DNA from 3 places in the Isoptericola sp. NPDC019482 genome. Region 2 is predicted to be linked to each of the others. Evidence: riboswitches for the same ligand, from Rfam matches in the RefSeq annotation. Region 2 holds a riboswitch; each other region holds the start of a gene.
The links. Region 2 has a riboswitch for cyclic di-AMP ahead of ABZ493_RS18900 (C40 family peptidase). Riboswitches for the same ligand answer to the same signal wherever they lie in the genome.

Region 1 (4,842 bases), on a different contig from region 2:
CCGAAGTAACTCGCGTCAGAACCGAGCGTTTGCGGTCTAGGCAGAACCCGTTCTGCCGCGGCGCAGTATCGGTCAGTCTTGAAGCATCGAGTCGCGTCGTCGAATACCTACAGACGAAGGAGGAGGTATTCCACCTAGATCGCGTTGCGACGAAGGGCCAACGCGCTCATAGGAAGAGGAACCCGATCGCGGCAGCGGCGATTGCGGTACCGATCGCAGCCGCGAGCCATATCTGTCGGATGGTGATGCGGTTCTGGCGTCGGATCCAGACGAGGTAGGCGACAGTCGCAGGGATCGACACGACTGCGCCCGTGACCACCCCGGGCGAGTAGACGCCGAGGGTGATCCAGGTGGTCAGGTGGAACAGCGCGTTGACGCCGAACTGCCACTGGAATGCCGTGGCAGCAACGACCCAGCCGTTGGCCCTCGTCGCTCGCGAGGCCTGCCACGAGGCCAGCAAGACGAGCAGCATCAGCGGGATGTGGTAGGCGGCAAAGGTCTCTGTGGACTCGGGGCCGAAGTGCGCGGTCGCCCAACTCGCGAACCCCGGGAGCTCCTCGAGGGTGTGGATCACGTAGACCACGAAGGGCAGGAAGTACGGCAGCGGGCCCCACGAGGCGCGCGCCAGACGCTGGTCGACGGGGGACGTCTCCGGTGCGGGAGTGGTCATGACGGGCTCCTTCGTCGCGGCCCTCTAGAATATGAGGAATTACTCAGGTTTGGTACTCGCATCCACGGAGACCCGATGACGCCTGCCCCGTCCGGCCACAGCCCCCGCAAGGCGCCGAAACAGGCTCGCTCGCGGCGCACCGTGGGGCACATCCTCGCGGCGGCGGCTCGCGTTTTCGGCGAGCTGGGTTACGCCGCGACAACCACGGACCGGATCGCGCAGCGGGCCGAGGTCTCGGTCGGCTCCCTGTACCAGTACTTCCCGAACAAGGACGCGGTCCTGCACGCGCTCGCTCTCCGACACCTCGAGGAGGCCGATGCCGCGGTACGCGCCGCGTTGTCCTCTGCTGGCCGGCCACCCGCGTCGGACCGTGCATGGCTCGAGCCGTTGGTGGACGCCGTGGTTACCATCCATGCGCACGATCCCGCGCTCCAGCGCGTGATCCTGGATGAGGCCTCCCGGTCTCCTGAGCTCGTTGCCGCGTACACCGCCAGCCATGCCGCGACGGTCCGGACCGTCGCGGAGCTGCTCCTGGAGGTCCCGGGCGGTCACATTCACGACCCCGGCCAAGCGGCACTGCTCGCCGTAACGACGGTCGAGTCCGTCACGCACCGATTCGCCGGCCATGGCCAGCCTTTCGATAGCGCGACGCTCAGTGCGGAGCTCTTGGAGATGCTTACGGCCTACCTCGTGGCCAAGCGCACCTCGTGAGTGCGCACCGTTATCCGTTCGTGACTTTCGGCTGAGCGTCGGGTAGATTCGCCGCCACCCCACGACCGTGGGGACACGCCGGCGGGCGCCGAGCCCTGCCACCGCTGGTGCTGAACTGACACCTGGCAGGGACGGGGGACCCACTTTCGGGCGTCGCATCGCGGCGTCCTCGGGGTGAAGCCACGCGAGCGCGCTCGCTGGCCGGGTCAGTCTCCGACCCGAATCCGACAGCTAACCTCGCAGGCGCCAGGAGATCCCCATGCACGCTTTCCTGCGCCCTGAGCGCTCCTGTCCGTGTTCGCCTGCCTGGCGTGGTCTGCTCGTGGCCGGTGGTGCCGCGTGAAGCACGGCCGGCCCGACTCCGCCCCGCGCAGCACGACCCACCCCGATCGCTCCCGGGCGACCCGTGGTCGCCACGCCCAGGATCGCCCCGGCCGCTCCGCCGGGCCCCGCGCTGCGGCTCGCCTGCTGGGTCACGGCGTGGGCATCGTCGCCCTGGTCGCCACGACGGGTGCGTTCGCGATCACCGCGAGCGAGAGTCAGCTCGCACATGCCGAGACGCTGGACCAGCGACCCGAGGCGCGCGCACAAGCGCCGGCCGAGGCGACGCAGCGGGTCCAGGCCGCGCCTCCGGTGGTCGTCGATCGTTCGGCGAAGATCTCGCGCACCGACGAGCGTCCGTCGCGCGCCAAGATCGTCCCGGCGCCTCCGGAGCCGAAGCCGGAGCCGCCCAGCGACACGGGCGCCACCGGCGCCGACGCGTCGGCCGGCGAGGAGGCGGACGGCGCCGCGGCCGGCCCGCTTGCGGGGTGCGACGTCGAGGTGGGTACCGGGTTCGCCAACGGCCAGGTCCCGTCCGACCAGCTGTGCGCCCCGTGGGAGGGAGCCCAGGAGATCCGCGCCGATGCCGCGAGGAGCCTCGCCGCGCTGAACGAGGCGTACACGGCCCGTTTCGGCGAGTCGATGTGCCTGGCGGACGGGTACCGGTCCTACGACCAGCAGGTCGCGACCAAGGCTGCCAAGGGGTACCTCGCCGCCCAGCCGGGGTACTCCAACCACGGTTGGGGCCTTGCGGTGGACCTGTGCGCCGAGACGTACGCCGGCGAGCGGTGGGACTGGCTTGCCGAGCAGGCGCAGGACTCCGGTTGGGACAACCCGGACTGGGCGCGTCCTGGCGGGTCGAAGTACGAGCCGTGGCACTGGGAGTTCACGGACGCCGTCGCCGAGCAGTCCTGACCGAGCGGGAGGCAAAGCAGGCACAGGTTCGGGCTTTAGGATCCGTCTTGCCATGCTCGCCGTGACCCGAGACGCTGCCAGCACGACCGCGCTGCGGTACGTGCTCGCCATCGTGCTGCTCACGCTTGCGTGCGCGCTCGGCCTCACCGTGATCGACTCCGACCTGCCGGGCGCTGCGGCGTCCGGCAACGGTGCCACCGCGAGCCTGTCGGTGGCCACCACCGGCGAGGCCGCGCAGGGGCCCGCCGCTCACCCGTTCGACCTGGCCGACCGAGCCGATCTGGCCGCACTGAGTACAGCCGCCGGAGGCGCGTCGAGCGGTGGCCATCAGGACGAGGGTCTTGTTCTGCTGTGCCTGTGTGCCCTCCTCGTCGCGACGATGCTGCTTGCCGCCCATCGGCGCCCGACGCGCTGGTTGGCCGCATCTCGGCGTGACACGGAGCGTCCTGTCGTTCCCGTCGTCGGGTTCCCGCAGCGGGCGCAGGACCCGATCGACTGGGGTGTGAGCAGGACGTAGCGGAGCCGGACTGCCGTGCGATTCCTCGCGCCTCGCACGGGACCGCGTACACCCGCCCCCGGGTGGGGCGTGGGTGCGGTCTGCCTCGAGCACGGTCTCCGCGCGCCCCCGCTTCCCTTCGAACGACGAGGAATCCCCATGACCTCTCGCCGTGTGCTGCAGACCGTCCTTCTTGCCGCCGTCCTCGCGCTAGCTGGCATCGTCATCTGGCTGGTTGTGTCCGACCGCTCTTCCGGCGCAGCGCCCATCGCGTCCGGCAACGACGCGCCAGCCGTGCTGAACGACGAGACCCACGTCATCAACCAGGCCAGCGACGAGCAAGCCGTCCTCGTGGAGTTCCTCGACTTCGAGTGCGAGGCGTGCCGCGCGTTCTACCCCGCCGTCGAGCAACTGCGCGCCGACTTCCCCGACGAGCTGACACTCGCCATCCGCTACTTCCCGATCCCGTCGCACGCCAACGCCCAGAACGCCGCCCTGGCGGTCGAGGCCGCGGCACGCCAAGAGCAGCTCGAGGGCATGTACCAGCGCATGTACGAGACCCAGTCCGAATGGGGCGAGAAGCGCGACTCCCAGGCGTCCGTCTTCCGCGGCTTCGCCCAGGATCTGGGGCTGAACCTCGAGCAGTACGACGCCGACCTCGCCGACCCCGCGGTGGCCGCACGCGTGCAGCGCGACTTCGACGACGGCCGCGCGCTCGGCGTGCAGGGCACCCCGACGTTCTTCCTCGACGGGCAGCGGCTGGAGGCATCCGATCCGAACGAGCTCTACCAGCTGGTCCAGGAGGCCCTGCAGGGATGACCATCCCCGAGGTCGTGTTCTCCGGCGGGTTGGCGATCGCCATTCCTCTCGCCCTGCTGGCCGGCCTGGTGTCGTTCGCTTCGCCGTGCATCCTGCCCCTCGTGCCCGGCTACCTCGGCTACGTCGGCGGGATGGGTCAGGAGGCGTCCCGGCGTCGCCTCCTGGCCGGGGCCGCGCTCTTCGTGGCCGGCTTCAGCGTGGTGTTCATCGCGTACGGCGCCCTCTTCGGAGCGCTCGGGGCCTGGCTGGTGCGCTACCAGGACATCCTGATCCGGGTGCTGGGGGTGCTCGTGATCGTGATGGGCCTGGTCTTCGTCGGCCAGTTCGGCCCGCTGCAGCGCGTCGTCCGTACAGCTTGGACGCCGCGAGTCGGGGTCCTGGGGGCGCCGATGCTCGGAATGGTCTTCGGGCTGGGCTGGGCGCCGTGCCTGGGGCCCACGCTGATCGCGATCTCGGCCCTGAGCATCGACACCGCCTCCGCCCCGCGCGGCGCGCTCCTCGCCCTGGCCTACTGCATCGGCCTCGGCGTCCCCTTCCTGATGATCGCTTGGGGGTTCGGGTGGGCACAACGTTCGACGAGATTCCTGCGCCGGCACCTGCGCACCATCAACATCGCCGGCGGCGCCGTGCTCGTGCTCATCGGGCTCGCCATGGTCTCCGGGGCATGGTCACTGCTGATGATGACCATGCAGGGATGGGTGCGAGGCTTCGTCACCCCCATCTGAGACACCTAGACCACATCGCCATAAGACGATAGCATCGCCATATGACGATCATAGAGTCGCCTGCGCGCGCTGATATCGACCGGGTTGCCACCGGGGCGTTCGCCGACCTCTTCCACGCGCTGTCCGACGCCACCAGGCTCGCACTGCTGCAGCACCTCGCGTTCGGTGAGCACCGGGTGCGCGAC
Region 2 (4,842 bases):
GGGCAGTGCGCGTGCGCGGGCAGCGCGGACGAGACGGTGCCGAGCAGCCGCTCGGTGAACCCGCCCTTGCCGCGGGTACCCACGACGGCGAGCGCATGCTCCCGCGACATCTCCACCAGCACGCCGGCGGCGTCACCTGTCGCGACGGTCCCCGTCACCGGGACGCCGCTGGCGGCGACGCGTTCCTCCGCCTCGGCGAGGACCGCCTTGGCGCCCTCCTGGATCGCGGTGTCGTCCAGCGCGGCGTACCCGCCGTCGAGGGACGCGGCCGTGAACGACGGCAACGAGTAGGAACACACGACGTGCAGCCCCCACCCCACACGCCGCGCGTACGCGGCGGCCCAGTCGAGGGCGTGCAGGCTGGCTGCAGACCCGTCGACACCTACCAGGACGACCTCAGGCCGTGTCATCTCGCGCCTCCTGTCCGCTGGCGAGGAGCCCGCCCTCGTCCTCGAGGGCGTCTGGTTCAAGCCTAGCGAAAGGATGGCGCAAGGCGCAGCAAAGCAGGCGCCAGACGCGTCGACCCCCGGGCTCGGGAGCACGGGGGTCGGCGACGGTGGATCACGGCCGGGCGGCCGCCGGGATCAGAAGACCCGCAGCGCGACGGCCTCCGACGACGACTGCCACATCTTGTGGTAGCCGGTCTCCCAACCGATCGGGCGGGAGGCCTCGACGACCATCCCGTCGCCCGCGTAGATGCCGATGTGGCCCGGGCTCCAGATGAGGTCACCCGGCTGCAGCTCCGAGAACGGGATCTGCGTGCCCGCGTAACGCTGGTCCGACGAGGTACGGGGCAGGTCGATGCCGAGCTGGCCGTAGACGTAGGACGTGAGGCCGGAGCAGTCGAAGCCGGACGGGCTGGCGCCGCCGACGACGTAGGGCGTGCCGATGTAGCGCATCGCGATCGAGACGGCCTGCTGACCGAGCGACGAGTTGGACGACGTCTCGGCCGCCGGCGCCTCGGTGCGCTCGGCGGAGCGCGAAGCGGTCTCGGTGGAGCGCTCGGTGCTCTCCTCCTCGACGACGGGCTCCGGCTCCGGCTCGGGCTCGGGGGCCGGGGTGATCTCCGACTTGGCGATCGCCTTCTTGCTGATGGTCTCGATGTCGACCTTCGCCTTGGCCTCGACCGTGACGACCGGAGCCGCCTCGAGGGCCTCGCGGGCCTGGTCGCTCAGGGCGCCCAGGTCGACGGTGCTGAGCTTCTTCGCCGACTCGGCGTCGACCGGGGCCGCCTGCGCGGCACTGGCGCTGGCGAAGGTCGAGACGAGCAGGCCGCCGGCAGCGGCGGCGACGACGGCCCGACGACCGGTCACCGACGAGCCGACGCTCTGGACCAGCCCGCCGAGCGGACGGCGCGCGGCACGGTGCCGGGCGCGCGTGGTACGTGCGTTCACGTGTTCCCTCTCCTGTCGCCTACGAGGTCAGCTGTCGGGTTCGGGTGGGAGAAACACCCGGCCTCACGGACCAGGTCCGTGCGACTTCACCCCAAGGACGCCATGGTTCGGCGCCCGAAATTGGGTCCCCCGCCCCTGCGTGCGGTCAAGGTCCCCGACCGGCTGCAGGGCTCGGCGTTCCGGTCGAGACCCGGCGGATCACCCGCCGAGTGGTTGACACCGTAGCGGACGCGCGAGGCGATGTCACGTTTCGATCACAGCGCCTGTGGACGACGCCCGCGACGGCGCGTTCGCCCAGGTCGAACCGGTTACCCACGAACGACCAGGCCCCGCCGTGCGGAGCGCACGGCGGGGCCTGGTGTGACGTGTCGGACGGACTCAGCCGACGCGGATGAAGGTGGGGTTCGACTGCCAGATCGACCGGTACTTCACGACGTCGCCCGGCTTCGGGGCGTCGATCTGCATCCCGCCGCCGGCGTAGATCGCGACGTGGCCCGGGGTCCAGATGAGGTCGCCCGGCTGTGCCTCGGAGGCCGAGACGACGGTGCCGGCGTTGCGCTGCGCGGACGAGGTGCGCGGCAGGCTGATGCCCACCTGCGCGTACACGTACTGGGTGAGGCCGGAGCAGTCGAAGCCGGACGGGCTGCTGCCGCCGGAGACGTACGGGACGCCCACGTAGCGCATCGCGATGGAGACGATCGAGGAGCCGTTCGCGGACGCGGGGGCCGCGACGGCCTCGCGCTCCTCGGAGCGGGACGCCGACTCCGTGGAGCGCGTCGCGTCGTCGGCCGTGTCGGCGACGACCTCCTCGACCGCGGGCTCCGGCTCGGGCGCCGGCGTGATCTCGGCCTTGGCCGCGATCTTCTTGGTGACCGTCTCGACGTCGACCTTGGCCTTGGCGTCGACGGTGACGACCGGGGCGGCCTCGAGGGCCTGGCGGGCCTGGTCGGTCAGCGCGCCGAGGTCGACGGTGCTGAGCTTCTTGGCGGCGTCGGTGTCGACCGGGGCGGCCTGCGCGGCACCCGCGCTGGCGAAGGTCGAGACCAGGAGGCCACCGGCGGCGGCGGCCACGGCCACACGGCGGCCGGCGGTGCCGGACGGGGCGAGGGCGATCGGACGACGGGCGGCGCGGTGCCGGCCGTGGTTCGTGCGTGCGCTCACGTGTCTACCTCTCCTGTCGCCTGCGAGGTCAGCTGTCGGGTTCGGGTGGGAGAAACACCCGGCCGTCCGTTCCCGTGACCGGGTCCGTCCGGCTTCACCCCGAGGACGTCGTCACCGACGCCCGAAGTGGGTCCCCCGCTCCTGCCGTGCGGATGTCCGTGGAGCTCGGCCGGTGGCAGGATTCGGCGTCCGGTCGAGCGCCCGCAGGATGAACTCCGGCGAGCGCCCCGACCGTACCGGACAACCCCGGGCGATGTCACGCTGCGGTCACGATGTGGCGTGCCGGCCCGGCGCAGGTGCCGGTCCGCAGGTCAGCGGCCCGCGACGAACAGGTGCCTGGCCAGCTCCTCGGGCAGGTCGAGCACGATTCCGGACCCCTCGACCTCCACCGCGACGTCGTCGCCGACGGTCCGCGCGGTGATCTCCGCGCCCGGCACGAGGCCGGACTCGGCCAGCCGGGCCAGGAGCTCGATGTCCACCTGGAGCGGCTCGGCGATCCGCTGGAGCACCAGCTCGACGCCGTCGCCGTCGGCCAGGCCCTTCGCCCGGCGCGCCTCCAGCACGCCCGGCAGGGACTGGACGCCCTCGAGGAACGGCACGTCCTGGTACTGCTCCCCCAGCTCCGACAGCCCCGGGATCGGGTTGCCGTACGGGTCGGCGTGCGGGTGGTCGAGCAGGGTGACGAGCCGCTTCTCGACGAGGTCGCTCATCACGTGCTCCCAGCGGCACGCCTCGGTGTGCACGTGCTCCCAGTCGAGCTTGATGACGTCGGTGAGGAGCCGCTCGGCGAGGCGGTGCTTGCGCATCACGCGGGTCGCCTTGGCCTGCCCGGCCTCGGTGAGCTCCAGGTGCCGGTCGCCCGTCACGACGACGAGGCCGTCGCGCTCCATGCGCGCCACCGTCTGCGACACCGTCGGCCCGGAGTGCCCCAGGCGCTCCGCGATGCGGGCGCGGAGCGGCGGGATGCCCTCCTCACCGAGCTCGTAGATCGTCTTGAGGTACATCTCGGTGGTGTCGATCAGGTCGGTCACGTCCACTCCCGTCGTTCGGCGCGGCCTAGTCTATTCGCACGCGTGGGCGCAGGCGGGGTCGCGCGGCGCCGTCGTGCGCGCTCCCGGCGAGACATCCTGCCCTGCCCCACCGACGACCGCGCCCCCGCCCCGGAACCGGAGACACCATGCCCGCTGCGTCGAGCCACCCGAGCCGTTCGAGCCACCCGACCGTGGTCATCCCCGCGTCGCTCCTGCCGGTCGACGGCCGGTTCGGCTCCGGACCCTCCAAGGTGCGGCCCGCCCAGGTCGCCGCGCTGGCCGCGGCGGGGGACCCGGCGTCCCCGGTGCTGGGGACGTCGCACCGGCAGCCCGCCGTGAAGGACCTGGTCCGGCGGGTGCGCGCGGGCCTCGGCCAGCTGTTCGCCCTGCCCGACGGGTACGAGGTGGCCCTCGGGAACGGCGGCTCGTCGGCGTTCTGGGAGATCGCCGCCGCGTGCCTCGTCGAGCGCCGCGCGCAGCACGCCGTGTTCGGGGAGTTCGGCGGGAAGTTCGCCGCGGCGACGACGCGCGCGCCGTTCCTCGCCGACCCGGACGTCGTGACGGCCGACCCCGGAACCGTGGCGTACCTCACGCCGGTCGACGGCGTCGACGTGTACGCGACGCCGCACAACGAGACCTCGACGGGCGCCATGGCGCCGGTGCGCCAGGTGCCGGAGACCCGCCGCGACGGGGCGCTGCTGCTCGTGGACGCGACGTCGGGCGCGGGCGCGCTGCCCGTCGACGTCGCGGACACCGACGTCTACTACTTCGGCCCGCAGAAGGTCTTCGCGGCCGACGGCGGCCTGTGGCTCGCCGTCTGCTCCCCCGCCGCGGTGGAGCGGGCGGAGCGCGTCGAGGCGACTGCCGGGACCGCCACCGGCCGCTGGGTGCCGGAGTTCCTGTCCCTCACGACGGCGCTGGCCAACTCCCGCCTCGACCAGACGCTGAACACGCCGGCCGTCAGCACGCTGGTGCTGCTCGCCGACCAGGTCGAGTGGCTCCTGGAGCAGGGCGGCCTCGCCTGGTCGAGCGCGCGCACCGCGGAGTCCGCCGGCGTGCTCTACGACTGGGCGGACGCGCGCGACTGGGCGACGCCGTTCGTCGCCGACCCCGCCGAACGGTCCACCGTCGTGGCGACGATCGACCTGGACGACGCGATCGACGCCGACGCCGTCGTCCGCGTCCTGCGCGAGAACGGCGTCGTCGACGTCTTCCCGTACCGCAAGCTCGGCCGCAACCAGCTGCGCGTGGGCGTC
Region 3 (4,842 bases), on a different contig from region 2:
GGCGGACCCCGGGCACGGGCAAGAGGTGAGCGCGATCGATCACTCAGGCGACGCGTCACAGCCGTGCGACCACAGCTGTGGCGGACACGAGTTGATGACCGCGATGTGTCTGATGGTGCTCGTCGTGCTGCTGACGCTGACGGTTCCGGTGCGCAGGCTGTTTTTCGTGGTCGGTTGGACGCGTGCTGGCCCTCGCACCGCATCGCCTTCGCGCGTGGTCTTCTCCAGCGCCCCGTCGCTGCATGCCCTGGGCATTTCTCGGACGTAGGTCCCCTGAGCCGATGTGTCGAGCCTCGACACGTCGGAACTCGCCGATGTCGGACCACCCATGGTCCGGCAGTGGATCTACCCAAGAAAGGCCCTACCTTGATGAAGCGCACCCTTGCGCCTGCTCTCGTGGTCGCCGCCGTGGCCGTGCTCGGCGCGTGCTCGAACACGCAGCAGCCCGCGCACGACATGTCCACCATGTCGAGCCCGACAGCGGAGCAGTCGCCCGCCGAGTCGGCGCCGTTCAACGATGCGGACGTCGAGTTCGCGCAGATGATGATCCCGCACCACCAGCAGGCGGTAGAGATGTCGGACCTGATCGCCGACAAGTCGGGGATCGACCCGCGAATCTTGGACCTCGCCGCCCAGATCAAGGACGCCCAGGCCCCGGAGATCGAGCAGCTCACCGAGTGGCTCGAGCAGTGGGGCGCACCGGTCCCCGAGTCCGGCTCGATGGACTCCATGGGTTCGATGGACCACGGGTCCACGAACGGGATGATGAGCGCCGACGACATGGAAGCCCTTGAGAACGCCAGCGGCTCCGAGGCTGGCCGGCTCTTCCTGTCGCAGATGATCTCCCACCACCAGGGCGCCGTCGCGATGGCACAGACCGAGGTGGACGCGGGCGAGAACTCGGACGCGGTCGCCATGGCAGAGCGCATCGTCGAGACCCAGCAGGCAGAGATCTCCACGATGGACGAGCTCCTGTCCGAGAAGTAACCAGAAGGAGGTGGTGCGCCGGCCGTCATCGACGCCGGCGCACCATCTCGGTTCGCTCCTCCCATCCTCGAGCGCGCTAGGACGTGTGATGATCTCCCCTGCCCGCATACCCGCCCGCATCCCAGCGACCGTCGTGTTGCTGCTCACCCTGACCGCTTGCTCCACGCCGCCGGGCGACTCGTCCCCGGCCCAGTCGGGCGGTGCGGCGACGGCTTCCGGCACCTCGTTGAGCCGGGCCGACTTCTCCCACCTACATGCCCTCGTCTTCGACGAGCAGGACCGTTCCCTGTACGCGGCCACCCACACAGGGGTCTGGGCATTGCCGGACCCGACCACTCCGCCCGCGAGGGACGAGGCCGCCCCGCAACGCATCGGCTCCGGCATGCAGGACACGATGGGCATGACGCTCGCCCCTGACGGCGACCTCCTGGCATCCGGCCATCCCGGCCCCGGCGAGGCACCCGACCTCGCCACGCCGAACCTCGGGCTCATCCGCAGCACCGACGGCGCCCAGACCTGGGAGTCGGTGTCCCTGGGTGGCGAGGTCGACTTCCATGCCCTCACCGCAACCAGTGACTCAGGGGCGGAACGCATCGCCGGCCTGGATTCGGCCAGCTCCACCATGTTCCTGAGCAACGACGCCGGCCAGACCTGGGATCGCGGCGCGACGATCCCGGCCCACGACCTGGCGTTCCTCGCCGACGATCCGGACCAGATTCTCGCGACGACACCCGATGGTGTGCAGATCAGCCAGGACGGGGCCCGGTCCTTCTCCAAGCTCGCGGATGCTCCGCTACTGGTCTTCGTGGACACCCAAGCGAGCGGGGACATCGTCGGGATCGACACCAACGGCCTCGTTTGGACGGCTACACCGTCCGCCACCGGCTGGCGGTCGCACGGCACCGCCGCAGGCGGAGCGATCGAGGCCATGACGACCGCCCCAAGCCCCGATGCCACAACGAATCTGGTAGTCGCCACCGAGAAGCGCATCATGTCCAGCCCGGATCTTGGTGCCACATGGGTGTCGCTGGTGGAGATCTCATGAGGCCGCGGACGAGCGCGCCGACGCCGGCCCCCGACGCTTGCCTCCGGCACTGTTATCAATCCGTGACATTGGGGGCGACGCGGGGTATGTTCTCCCCACCTCGCAGCCCTGCGAGGCGCCCGAGCGGACGCCGAGCCCTGTCACCGCTTTGGGCAACACGCACACGTCATGACAGGGACGGGGGACCCACTCACGGGCGCTGCGGCGTCCTCGGGGTGAAGCCGGACGGGATCTTCCCGCCGGCCGGGTCAGTCTCCGACCCGAACCCGACAGCTAACCTCGCAGGCGTCAGGAGATGACCATGGCTTCACCGATTCCTCGCGGGCGCCATCGCGCCGCTCGCGCCCCGATCACCCCACTGACCACGCTGACGCGGGCTGCCGGAACGAGCGTGAGCACCGTCGCACGCCGCGGGGCGCTGGCCCTGGCCGGCTCGGGAGTGCTCGTCTCGACACTCGGCGCTCCCGCTGGAGCCGAGACTGCCACCGACCACGGCAAGGCGCTGAGCGCGGCCGGGCTCGATGCCATCACTGCCCAGGCCCGCCAGGCACTGACGGCGGCGCCTGCCGTCGCGGTGCCTGCTGACGCCGTCCTGACCGTGGAGAAGACAGCGGTGGGCACGATCACGCCCGCACCCGAACCGGAACCCGAGCCCGCGCCGGAGCCGGAGGTTGCTCCGGGCCCGGAAGCCGACGCTGACGGCCAGCCCGCTGAGCGCGCCGCCGCGGCCCCCGGACCGGCCGAGGCAGGGCCCACGCAGGAAGCGGCCCCCGACATCCCGGACGCGGCCAACGGTTCAGCGATCGTGGAGATCGCGATGCAGTACCTCGGGGTCCCCTACCAGTGGGGCGGGTCGACCCCATCCGGCTTCGACTGCTCCGGGTTCACGTCGTACGTGTACGCCGAGGCGGGCATCTCCATCCCGCGGACCTCCTCGGGCCAGCGCGACGCTGGCACGGTCGTCTCGCGCGAGGAAGCACAGCCGGGTGACCTGATCTGGAGCCCCGGCCACATCGCCATCTACGCCGGCGGTGACATGCAGGTCGAGGCTCCGGTCCCCGGAAAGACGGTCCGGTACCGGTCGATCTGGCAGGACAACCCGACCTTCTTGCGGATGAGTTGACGATCGCTCGACCCTGCACGAGCTCGCGCCGCGCAGGGTCGAGCGCACGTGGGGCAGACCGACGTCTGCCCGCATGAGCCACGCGACCACTCTGCCGCAAAAAGGACTCAGATGAAGCACGCCCACACCCAGAACCCGTCTGCCGATTCCTCCGGCAGGCCATCCAGCCGCAGCGAACGCCACTCCAAGGGACGACACGCCAGCCTCCTGCCGTCCGCCACACGCGCAGCCCGCCGGCGAACCCTGCGCCCGGCCCGCCGCCTGCCCCTCGGCCCCGGCATCGGACTCGCGATCGCCGTGACGGCCACGACCTCGTTCACCGTGGCCACCGCCGACAACGACAGCAGCCGCCGGGCCTCCGCCATCGAACGCACGACGACACAAGAGACCACCTCCGACCCGGCGGCCCGCACTGAAGTCCCCGCCGCGCCGCCGATCGTGGTCGACCGGTCGGCGAAGATCTCGCGCGCCGAGGAACGCGTCGATCGCGTGAAGATCACTCCGGCACCCGCTCCGGAGCCGAAGGCGGAACCCGAGCCCGCACCGGAGCCGGAACCCGAACCGGCCCTCGCCGGTTGCAGCGGCGAGGCCACCGGGACCGGGTCGAACGGCCAGGTGCCCTCGAGCGAGCTGTGCGACCTCTGGGACGGACAGACGCACGTGCGCTCCGACGCAGCCGTAGCGCTGGCCGAGGTGAACGAGGCCTACACCGAGCGATTCGGCGAGCCGATGTGCATCACTGACGGCTACCGCTCCTACGATCAGCAGGTCGCCGTGAAAGCTGCGAAGGGCTATCTCGCGGCCACCCCCGGAACCTCGAATCACGGATGGGGACTCGCGGTCGATCTGTGCCCGGAGACCTATGCCGGTGAACGCTGGTCGTGGCTCGCCGAGAACGCGCCTTCCTTCGGGTGGGACAACCCCCCGTGGGCGCGCCCGGGCGGTTCGAAGTACGAGCCGTGGCACTGGGAGCTCACTGAGGAAGTCGCCCAGGTCGAGTCCTGAGGCATGCACCCGGGCGGGCGACCTGACCGGCCAGATGGCGGCTGGTCGCCCGCCCGCTCTCACGACGCGGGCACCTGCCGGGTGTCGACGCCCGGTGTGGACGGCTGAGTGCGCTGGGGCGCAGACCGATAGGCGGCAGCGACAGACGCCGAAGGAGTGAGGTCGAGACGTCGCAGCAGCTGGGCATTTGCCGCGACGACGATCGTCGAGAGCGACATCAGGATGGCGCCCACCTCCATGGGCAGGACGAAGCCCACGGGAGCCAGCACACCGGCTGCCAGAGGCACGGCCGCGATGTTGTACCCGGCGGCCCACCACAGGTTCTGCTTCATCTTGCGATACCCCGCGCGCGACAGCTCGATGACGGACAGCACCGACCGTGGATCGTCCGAGGCCAGGATCACTCCGGCCGAGGCGATGGCGACGTCGGTGCCTGCGCCGATGGCGATCCCGACATCCGCCTGAGCGAGAGCGGGGGCGTCGTTCACACCGTCTCCGACCATGGCCACGGTGCGGCCCTGCTGTTGAAGCTCGAGGACCTTCTCGCTCTTGTTCTCGGGGCGCACGCCGGCGAAGACCTGGTCGATGCCCAGCTCGGCGGCGACGCTGCGTGCCACGGGTTCAGCGTCGCCGGTGATCATGACGACGTGGACGCCGAGGGCATGCAGCGCGTCCACGGCCT

Region 1: another riboswitch for cyclic di-AMP. It lies ahead of ABZ493_RS16230 (M15 family metallopeptidase); the one in region 2 lies ahead of ABZ493_RS18900 (C40 family peptidase).
Region 3: another riboswitch for cyclic di-AMP. It lies ahead of ABZ493_RS13060 (C40 family peptidase); the one in region 2 lies ahead of ABZ493_RS18900 (C40 family peptidase).

What each region holds. Positions count from the first base shown of each region.
Region 1 covers NZ_JBEYBQ010000028.1:13,296-18,137, forward strand. Annotated here, with positions in the region: gene ABZ493_RS16215 (cation transporter) at 1-9, shown strand, start outside; gene ABZ493_RS16220 (HXXEE domain-containing protein) at 167-670, opposite strand; gene ABZ493_RS16225 (TetR/AcrR family transcriptional regulator) at 746-1,381, shown strand; cyclic di-AMP (ydaO/yuaA leader) riboswitch at 1,485-1,641, shown strand; gene ABZ493_RS16230 (M15 family metallopeptidase) at 1,862-2,617, shown strand; gene ABZ493_RS16235 (hypothetical protein) at 2,670-3,134, shown strand; gene ABZ493_RS16240 (thioredoxin domain-containing protein) at 3,273-3,932, shown strand; gene ABZ493_RS16245 (cytochrome c biogenesis protein CcdA) at 3,929-4,657, shown strand; gene ABZ493_RS16250 (metalloregulator ArsR/SmtB family transcription factor) at 4,699-4,842, shown strand, end outside.
Region 2 covers NZ_JBEYBQ010000039.1:9,616-14,457, forward strand. Annotated here, with positions in the region: gene ABZ493_RS18895 (universal stress protein) at 1-410, opposite strand, end outside; gene ABZ493_RS18900 (C40 family peptidase) at 585-1,394, opposite strand; cyclic di-AMP (ydaO/yuaA leader) riboswitch at 1,395-1,581, opposite strand; gene ABZ493_RS18905 (C40 family peptidase) at 1,773-2,555, opposite strand; cyclic di-AMP (ydaO/yuaA leader) riboswitch at 2,559-2,753, opposite strand; gene ABZ493_RS18910 (metal-dependent transcriptional regulator) at 2,867-3,586, opposite strand; gene serC (phosphoserine transaminase) at 3,733-4,842, shown strand, end outside.
Region 3 covers NZ_JBEYBQ010000018.1:7,202-12,043, forward strand. Annotated here, with positions in the region: gene ABZ493_RS13045 (DUF6153 family protein) at 1-268, shown strand, start outside; gene ABZ493_RS13050 (DUF305 domain-containing protein) at 370-987, shown strand; gene ABZ493_RS13055 (F510_1955 family glycosylhydrolase) at 1,076-2,032, shown strand; cyclic di-AMP (ydaO/yuaA leader) riboswitch at 2,181-2,334, shown strand; gene ABZ493_RS13060 (C40 family peptidase) at 2,334-3,155, shown strand; gene ABZ493_RS13065 (M15 family metallopeptidase) at 3,267-4,160, shown strand; gene ABZ493_RS13070 (heavy metal translocating P-type ATPase) at 4,220-4,842, opposite strand, start outside.